DNA from 2 places in the Bacillus sp. SSR7 genome. Region 2 is predicted to be linked to the other one. Evidence: riboswitches for the same ligand, from Rfam matches in the RefSeq annotation. Region 2 holds a riboswitch; the other holds the start of a gene.
What was found. A riboswitch is a leader RNA that binds a small molecule or an ion and turns the genes downstream of it on or off. The one in region 2 is predicted to bind cyclic di-AMP.
Positions count from the first base shown of each region.

Region 1: linked by a shared signal. The riboswitch ahead of AC0NJG_RS14100 (APC family permease) and the one ahead of AC0NJG_RS25395 (SipW-dependent-type signal peptide-containing protein) in region 2 are both predicted to bind cyclic di-AMP.

Region 1 is NZ_JBVVXV010000006.1:212,326-216,754, reverse strand. It holds gene AC0NJG_RS14115 (hypothetical protein) at 1-465, opposite strand, end outside; gene panE (2-dehydropantoate 2-reductase) at 641-1,585, shown strand; gene AC0NJG_RS14105 (hypothetical protein) at 1,641-1,769, opposite strand; cyclic di-AMP (ydaO/yuaA leader) riboswitch at 1,910-2,056, shown strand; gene AC0NJG_RS14100 (APC family permease) at 2,201-4,027, shown strand.
Region 2 is NZ_JBVVXV010000019.1:110,041-114,469, forward strand. It holds gene kdpB (potassium-transporting ATPase subunit KdpB) at 1-920, opposite strand, end outside; gene kdpA (potassium-transporting ATPase subunit KdpA) at 934-2,601, opposite strand; gene kdpF (K(+)-transporting ATPase subunit F) at 2,621-2,701, opposite strand; gene AC0NJG_RS25395 (SipW-dependent-type signal peptide-containing protein) at 2,698-2,802, opposite strand; cyclic di-AMP (ydaO/yuaA leader) riboswitch at 2,897-3,042, opposite strand; gene AC0NJG_RS25400 (hypothetical protein) at 3,304-3,534, opposite strand; gene AC0NJG_RS25405 (hypothetical protein) at 3,551-3,937, opposite strand; cyclic di-AMP (ydaO/yuaA leader) riboswitch at 4,031-4,178, opposite strand; gene thiD (bifunctional hydroxymethylpyrimidine kinase/phosphomethylpyrimidine kinase) at 4,264-4,429, opposite strand, start outside.

The DNA.
Region 1 (4,429 bases), on a different contig from region 2:
AAGTACACGGAAGCGAGCAGCGAATTCGATTGCTTCGGATAAAGTCATGTTTGGAGCAGTGTTTACTTCTGTTCGAATTGTTAAGAAGCCAAGTTCATAAGGACAAAGTGTTACATCAATAGAGTGTATCTTGAATGGGATTGAAATAAGGTTTGTTGTTAAATGTCCAGCTAAGTTAAGGTCCTTTGAATAACGTTGCAAGCCCTTTTGATGCTCTGAGTGAGGAAAGAGAATTTTATTGGTAAATGAAAGATAGTATGCTTCCATATTTTGATGTGAAACTTTAAACTCCCCATAATATGTATTTTCATCATCGAGATGATCGAGCCGAAAAGGACGAAAATCGTTTTTTTGTAAGAAAGGGAACATCTGTTGTTCATATCCAGCTTTAAACGAAAACGGGAATATAAATTGAAATATAGCTGTTGCTACATCTTTTTCCTCAATTACTTGTATTGCCTCCATCTATATTGTTTCCTTTCCATATATGCTATAGAAACAACATGCCCAAATTTATTTGAAAATAACCACTGTTTTATACTCAATTGAGAGTGAAAATTCAGCTTATTTAGCAGAGGACATGTATAATATTATGTATATTAAAAGTTATAAAATTGTATTTTGAAAAGGGGGATGCTGTATGAGGATTTTAGTATTAGGCGCTGGTGGAGTCGGAGGATTTTTTGGTGGCAGATTAGTCGAAAAGAGAGAAGATGTTACATTTCTTGTTCGTAGTAAACGAAAAAAACAATTAGAGGAAAGAGGACTTGTAATCCGGAGTGTTAACGGGGATTTTTCGTTTCAACCGAAATTAATAACGAAAGAAGAGAGAACTTCTCCATTTGATGTTATTTTATTTTCAACAAAAGCGTATCACTTAAAAGAGGCAATTCAAGATTTGAAGCCGTTTGTTGGCGAAAATACTGTAATCATTCCATTGTTAAATGGTATCGCTCATTTATCGCTATTACAAAAAGAATTCGGTGAAGAAAAAGTAATTGGCGGTTTATGCTTTATCGAGACGACGTTAAACGATCAAGGAGAAATTGTACAAACTAGCGCTGCCAACAGACTTGTGTTTGGAGAAATTAAGTCTCAAAATTCAGAGAGAGTGAAGCATATTTCTAAAGCATTTGCAGGTACGAAATCTAGTTTTGTTTTAAGTGAAAATATTACGCAAGATATGTGGCATAAATATTTATTTATTACTGTAATGTCCGGTGTGACAACGTTAATGCGTGCACCAATTGGACCAATCCGTGAAAGTGAAGGCGGCCGTGATTTTATCCGTAATGTGTTTGAGGAATCTGTACAAATCATGAGAGTATTAGGAGCTCCCGTAAAGGAAAATATTGCCGAGGAACATATGAAAACGATTGATAAAATTTCGTATGATATGAAGTCATCAATGCAACGTGATATGGAAAAGGGTTCGTTTATTGAAGGGAAGCACTTGCAAGGATATTTACTGGATGTAGCAGAGCAATTTTCAATAGCGGCACCATTATTAGGCACTATATATCAAAATTTAAAGGTGTATGAAGAGATGACCTTTAACAGATCTGTAATAGAATTAGATGTATGAAAAAATAAAAAAGAAAGCAATATATAAGTGTATTGCTTTCTTTTTTTATGACAAATTATTTATTTCTTTTTGTTCTATCTGTCAAATTTATTTCCTGTTCACGTTTACCATATAACTGATTAATTTCATTTGCTACTGCATCTAAATAGGAATCGGAAAAAATAGGCTTCTTTTCTTTAGACATATGGGTCTCCTTTATCGATTTTTTAGTATTCATTATGTATATTTCTCAGTGGATTATGCACAATCATTTTAATTTTTTTCTTATTAAAAATTTTTGTTTACTTTTTGAAAATAAAGGAGTATTATAATCCACAGTTTCAATTTTCTAAATCGCTGAAACCGCATGGTACGGGGGACCCGTTTTTACGGATTAGTACATAATCCGATGGGGTGAATCCTTGAAAAAGGTAGGGCTACTCATAGGCCCGAATCCGACAGCTAACCTCGTAAGCGTTATATTGAGAAGGAAGGTGGAGCTTGTGCGACAAAAAAAATAATGTCTACAAGTCTATTTCGCTATGGCTTGTAGACATTTTTTGTTTTCTGAAGAAATAGTTTGCTGGCTGTAACAAGCAGAATCGTTCGTACAAAATTATTGGAGAGTGGACAGCATTGGTTTCATCTATTAAAAGATTTTTAATTGGAAGACCGTTAAAATCAACAGAGCTTGGAGAACAGAAGCTTAATAAAACGAAAGCTTTAGCTATTTTATCTTCTGACGCATTGTCATCAGTTGCTTACGGTCCAGAGCAAATTTTAATTGCTTTAGCAGGTGTTGGAGCGATCGCTTATTGGTATTCCATTCCGATCGCTGTTGGGGTATTAGTATTATTGACGGCCCTTATTTTATCTTATCGTCAAATTATTTTTGCTTATCCGCATGGCGGGGGCGCGTATGTTGTATCAAAAGAAAATTTAGGGATGAATCCAGGCTTAATTGCTGGAGGATCTTTATTAGTTGACTATATTTTAACTGTTGCGGTAAGTGTGTCTGCAGGTACAGATGCGCTCACATCTGCTTTTCCTAGTTTACATGCACATAATGTAATCATTGCGATTATATTTGTTATATTTATTACCATCTTAAATTTAAGAGGTGTAACGGAATCAGCTTCCGTTTTAGCATATCCTGTTTATTTATTTGTTTTGGCACTATTTATATTAATTGGTGTAGGGATATACAATATTTTAACGGGGCACGTGTCACCAACTTTACACACGCCGATTGGAACACCAGTTGCAGGGATTAGTTTATTTTTATTATTAAGAGCATTTGCATCAGGTAGTTCTGCTTTAACAGGTGTTGAAGCAATTTCAAATGCAATTCCGAACTTTAAAGATCCTGCGCCAAACAATGCTGCAAAAACATTGCTTGCAATGGGTGCATTACTTGCAGTTTTATTTTCAGGAATTGTGTTCTTAGCTTATTATTACGGAATTTCTCCAAGTAAAGAAGTAACAGTTGTTTCACAAATTGCTGAACAAACATTTGGACGTAATTTCATGTACTATTTCATACAAGGTACAACAGCTTTAATATTAATCCTTGCTGCTAACACAGGATATTCTGCGTTTCCGTTATTAGCAGTAAACCTTGCAAAAGATAAGTTTATACCAAGAATGTTTACGATTAGAGGAGACCGCCTAGGTTACTCAAATGGAATTATTATACTTGGAATCGCATCGATTATTTTAATTGTAGCTTTCCAAGGGCAAACAGAGCATTTAATTCCGTTATATGCAGTAGGTGTATTTATTCCATTTACCCTTTCTCAAAGTGGTATGGTATTAAAATGGCTTCGTGAAAAACCGGAAGGATGGGCTTTACGATTAACGGTCAATTTAATTGGTGCAGTCATTAGTTTTATCGTAATGAGTATGTTCTTTTTAACTAAATTTGCACAAGTTTGGTCAATCCTTATTTTCTTACCTGTAATTATCTTCTTATTCCACCGAATTAAGAAGCATTATGATGCAGTAGGAGACCAACTAAGTTTAAAAACTTGTGAACGGATTGTTCCGATTGAAGGAAATGTAATTGTCGTTCCAGTAGCTGGTATGACACATGTAGTAGAAAATTCATTGAACTATGCAAAGTCTCTTTCAGCAGATCAAGTTATTGCTGTATATGTCGCTTTTGACAGAGAAGAGGAAAAGAAATTTGAAGAGAAATGGAAGAAGTGGCAACCTGAAGTAAGGCTTGTTACTTTACATTCTCATTATAGAAGTATTATTCAACCGCTAACAAAGTTCATTGATACAGTACAGTATAAAGCGAGTGAATCAAATTACCGAGTTACGGTCGTTATACCACAATTCATTCCGAAAAAAGGTTGGCATAACATTCTTCATAATCAGTCTAGTTTACTCATTCGTGCGTATTTACTCTATAAAAGAAATGTTGTTATTACAACAGTACCATATCATTTGAAAAAATAAGAAGGTTTTTTAAGGATAGCTTTACGAAAGTGAAGCTATCCTTTTTGTGTATACGCTATGCATAATTGCATACGAGTCCAAAAGATATATTGATATAATTTTTACATCTGTGAGTAAGTAGAGGTTTTTGTTGTGATATATAGATATTTCAATTGAAAAAGTAAAGTGGATTATATTTTAAAATAAAGACATGAAAGCTTGAAAATAAAGGGAATGAAAATACTTCTTTACGTTATATAAATAGCTGTGTTTAAATGACCTTACAGTACAAAACTTATATGAAAACAAAATGGAATTTCATATTTATGTATGTGAATTAGTTTAAAATGAATAATATTTTTATGTAATATATTCACTGTATCAATGTGGGAAATAAGATGAAATAGAAAATTCATGCAATGT
Region 2 (4,429 bases):
GACATTGCTAACACATTAAACTTTGTCACGCGGTCCATCCCGGCAATACCAATCGCTGATAATAATCCACCAATTGTCGTTGGAATTAAACAAACTAACAAAGCGACAAGTACAGCTGTATCAATTTGAAATCCTAAATAATTTGTAAAAATCGGCAGCGTCACAACAACGATTAAGAAGATAAGCGTTAAACTCGTTAATACTGTATTTAAAGCAATTTCATTCGGTGTTTTTTGACGAGCAGCTCCCTCTACTAACGAAATCATTTTATCAATAAATGATTCACCAGGATTACTCGTAATGACAATCGTGATCTCATCACTTACAACCATCGTACCGCCTGTCACGGAACAAAAATCACCGCCCGCTTCTTTTATTACAGGAGCTGATTCCCCCGTAATCGCAGATTCATCGACAGACGCTAATCCTTTTATGACTTCCCCATCACTTGGAATCATTTCTCCTTGTTTTACAATAACAACATCACCTTTTCTCAGATCCGTTGCTGAAACTTGAACAATGTTCCCATTTTCTTTTACAACATTGGCAAACACATCTTTCTTCGACTGTTTTAAAGAATCGGCTTGCGCTTTCCCCCGCCCTTCCGCTAACGCTTCTGCAAAGTTAGCAAATAAAACTGTAAATAATAGAATGAGAGAAACTGTTATATTGAACCATCCTGGTATACTACTAGAACGACTTGGAAGGAACGATAAAATGAACGTAATGATAAATCCAATCTCCACAACGAACATGATCGGATTCTTTATCATGACTTTCGGATTCAATTTCGCAAAGGACTGTTTCATCGCATGTGTCACGATATCACGATCCATCGTTTTCGCTTGTCTAACCTCATCTTCTACAACATGTATTTGTGACTCATTTACTCTTTTTTCTTTTACTACTACCGGTCTCATCATTTACCCTCCATTACTTCAATGTAAGAAATTCTGCAATTGGACCGAGTACTAACATCGGGAAGAATGTTAATGCACCGACAATTACAATTGTTCCGATGAAAATGCCGCCAAATAAACTATTATCCGTACGGAACGTTCCGACTGTTTCTGGTACAACCGTCTTTTCTTTCAAAGAAGCTGCCACAGCTAGCATCGTAATTAAACTGAAATAGCGTCCTAAAAACATAACTAAACCAGTTGTAATATTCCAAAACGGTGTATTATCCGCTAACCCTTCAAATCCAGATCCGTTATTCGCAGCTGACGATGTATATTCATATACCACTTGCGTTAAACCGTGAAAACCGGAATGAGAAATAGCATCCGTTCCTACACTTGTGGAAAGAGCTAATGCTGAAAATCCTAAAATAAGCAGTGGATGAAATAGTATCGTTACCGCAATTAATTTCATTTCCTTACCTTCAATTTTCTTACCTAAAAACTCCGGTGTCCGTCCAACCATCAATCCAGATATAAAGACTGCGATAATCGCATACATAATAATGTTCACAAAGCCTGCTCCAACGCCGCCGTATACTGTATTTAACATCATATTTACGAGTGGTACTAACCCACCAATTGGTGTTAACGTATCATGCATCGTATTCACCGCTCCAGTTTCAGCAGCTGTCGTTACTGTTGCGTATAGTGAAGAAAATACTGTTCCGAACCTTACTTCTTTTCCTTCTGTACTTCCTTGTACATGCTGGATACCCATGTCGTTTAATACTGGATTTCCATGTAATTCAGATGTCGTAATTGTGATAAATCCTAGCAAGAACACCATGAATAGTGATACAAAAAGAATACGTCCTTGCTTTTTATTTCCTACCATTCGTCCATACGTAAATGGAAGTGCTGTTGGCAATAACATCATAAGCATCATTTGCAAAATATTACTCATTTGTCCTGGATTTTCGAAAGGATGTGTAGAGTTTGCTCCGAAAAATCCACCGCCGTTATTTCCAAGTTCCTTAATGGAAACGAACGATGCAACTGGCCCACGTAAAATACTTTGCTTGGCGCCATCAATCGTTTGTGCTGTAACTGCACCGTCTAATGTTTGTGGTACGCCAAATGCAACAAAGAGTAACGCCGTAATAAAAGCGATAGGAAGAAATACTCTCGTTAAAGCTCTCGTAAAATCAACGAAAAAGTTACCAAGTTCCTTTCCAGCAAGGCCTCTTATAAACGCCATTACAAGTGCTAACGTCGTTGCCGGTGCTGCAAACATTAAAAATGTAATTCCGATCAATTGTGATAAATAAGATAAACCATTTTCACCGCTATAATGCTGTAAGTTTGTATCAGCCATAAAACTGACTGCTGTATTAAAAGCGAGCGTAGGCTCCATTCCTTCAATGTGTGCTGGATTTAATGGCAATACTCCTTGCAGTCTGAAAATGAAATATACGACAACAATCATAAATCCATTTAATAAAACTAATGATAACGCGTACTGTTTCCACGTTTGATTGTATTCTTTTACACCCGTAATTTTAAAAATAATTTTTTCAAAAGGCCCGAATACTTTATCTAGCTTTTTACTACCTTGAAAGGCTTTCTCTAAATAAATTCCCGTTGGCTTTGCCACAAGAACAAACAACAGCATTGTAATAACGACTGCTACCCAGATCATAATGAATGACTCCCCCTAATTAAAACTTTTCCGGATTTAATAATGCATACACTAAGTACACCGTAATTGCTGCAACAATAATTGATAAGGCAATCATCATGATTGCTTCCCTTCTTTCACAACTTTATCTGACCAACTTGCAAGACTTGCCATCGATGCGACTAATACAACAAAAATCCCGATCATTACAACATCTAACATAATTATCCCTCTCTTTTGTAAAAAATTACCATTAAATAATCAAAAAAAGAACACTAAGCTCTACTTAGTGTTCGAAATGAACAACACAAAGTAAACCTCCTCTCTAAACGCTTACGAGGTTAGCTGTCGGATTCGGGCCTAAAGAGTAGCCCTACTTTCAAAACTGAAAGATTCACCCCAAGTGACGATGCACAAAATTGGTTCCCCCGCTCCATTTCTGGAACTCAGCGATTTTAGGTTTTTTTGGAAATTTTATGAATGATTTATGAGAGTAAATATACTCCTCTATATTTAACTTGTAAAGAGGCAAATTACCTAAAATAAGAAAATATACATCTATTTAAACGCTTACATTAAGTGTTATTAATATTCTTTCATCTGTTTTCTCGTCTTTTCTTTCTTTTTCACAGAAATGACCTTTTAAATACGAAATAAAAAGAGCGAATGACATGAAGTGCATAGCTTGTTGCACTCAGCATTCGCTCTTTTTTCATCGACTATTTATTCTCCACGCAAAAATGCGCGCAAATTTCTCCCACGAATATAAACTTGTGACAATTCTGCATGTAGCTGCTCATATTCGATAACATCTGTTTTTAAATATAAAGCATCTTTAGATGGCAATATGATATAGGGCCTTGGAAAAATAGGATCAAGTACGACCAATTCTTGAACTCGCTCTACCGATACCGCCCAACGATTCGCTATATCTCCTAATAACAACACTTTCATCTTCTTCTCCCCCGCCCTATTCAAAAAATAAAAAAGTAATATTATCACAATTCGTAAACACGACAAATGTAGCTCCAATTGTTTCATAGAGCCTCGCTGGATATCGTTTATTCCTTGTAACAACAGTAATAGGTGCCTGAAAAGAAAAGCGAATGTGTTCTGTGAAAAAACTAACGATTGGAAGCTCATCCCCTAGTAAAATTACCTTCTTAATACACTCACAAATACTAGTAAAATCCTGCTCCTTACTACAACTATACGTCCAATCAAATCCACAATCCCTAACTTCAGCTGCTATCTCTTCATTTGCTGTAAAAATAATTAACTCATGTTGAAATGCTACTAAATCTCTTAAACTATTTACCTTGCTTTCTTCTCCAACACAAATAAGTGTTAGTTCCATGTACCTCATCCTCCTTAGCATAAAAGAACTCGAATATAGATTGATATTCCCCTATACTAATCAGATCGATGAAGTGATGTATCCATCATGGCACCGCCCTCTCTCAAGACGCTTACGAAGTTAGCTGTCGGATTCGGACTTTGAGAGTAGCCCTACTTTCAAAATTGAAAGATTCACCCCTAGTGACACTTCACAAATTGGTTCCTCCGCTCCATATAATTGGACTCAGCGTATTACAAAAAATGTATTCTGGCTGATATATTACTCCTGTAATTGGAAAAAGTAAATAGAAAAAAAGCCAGTTACAAAACTGACTTTTCACTTTCTTACAAACGCATTTTATTCACTTTATATGCAAAATGATTCGTCGGTCCATGACCACTACCGATATTCAATGGCTCTTCAATTGCTATACTAATAAATTGTTTTGCTTCTTGAACTGCCTCTTCAATCGAGTAGCCCTTCGCAAGTCCTGCTGTAACTGCAGATGCA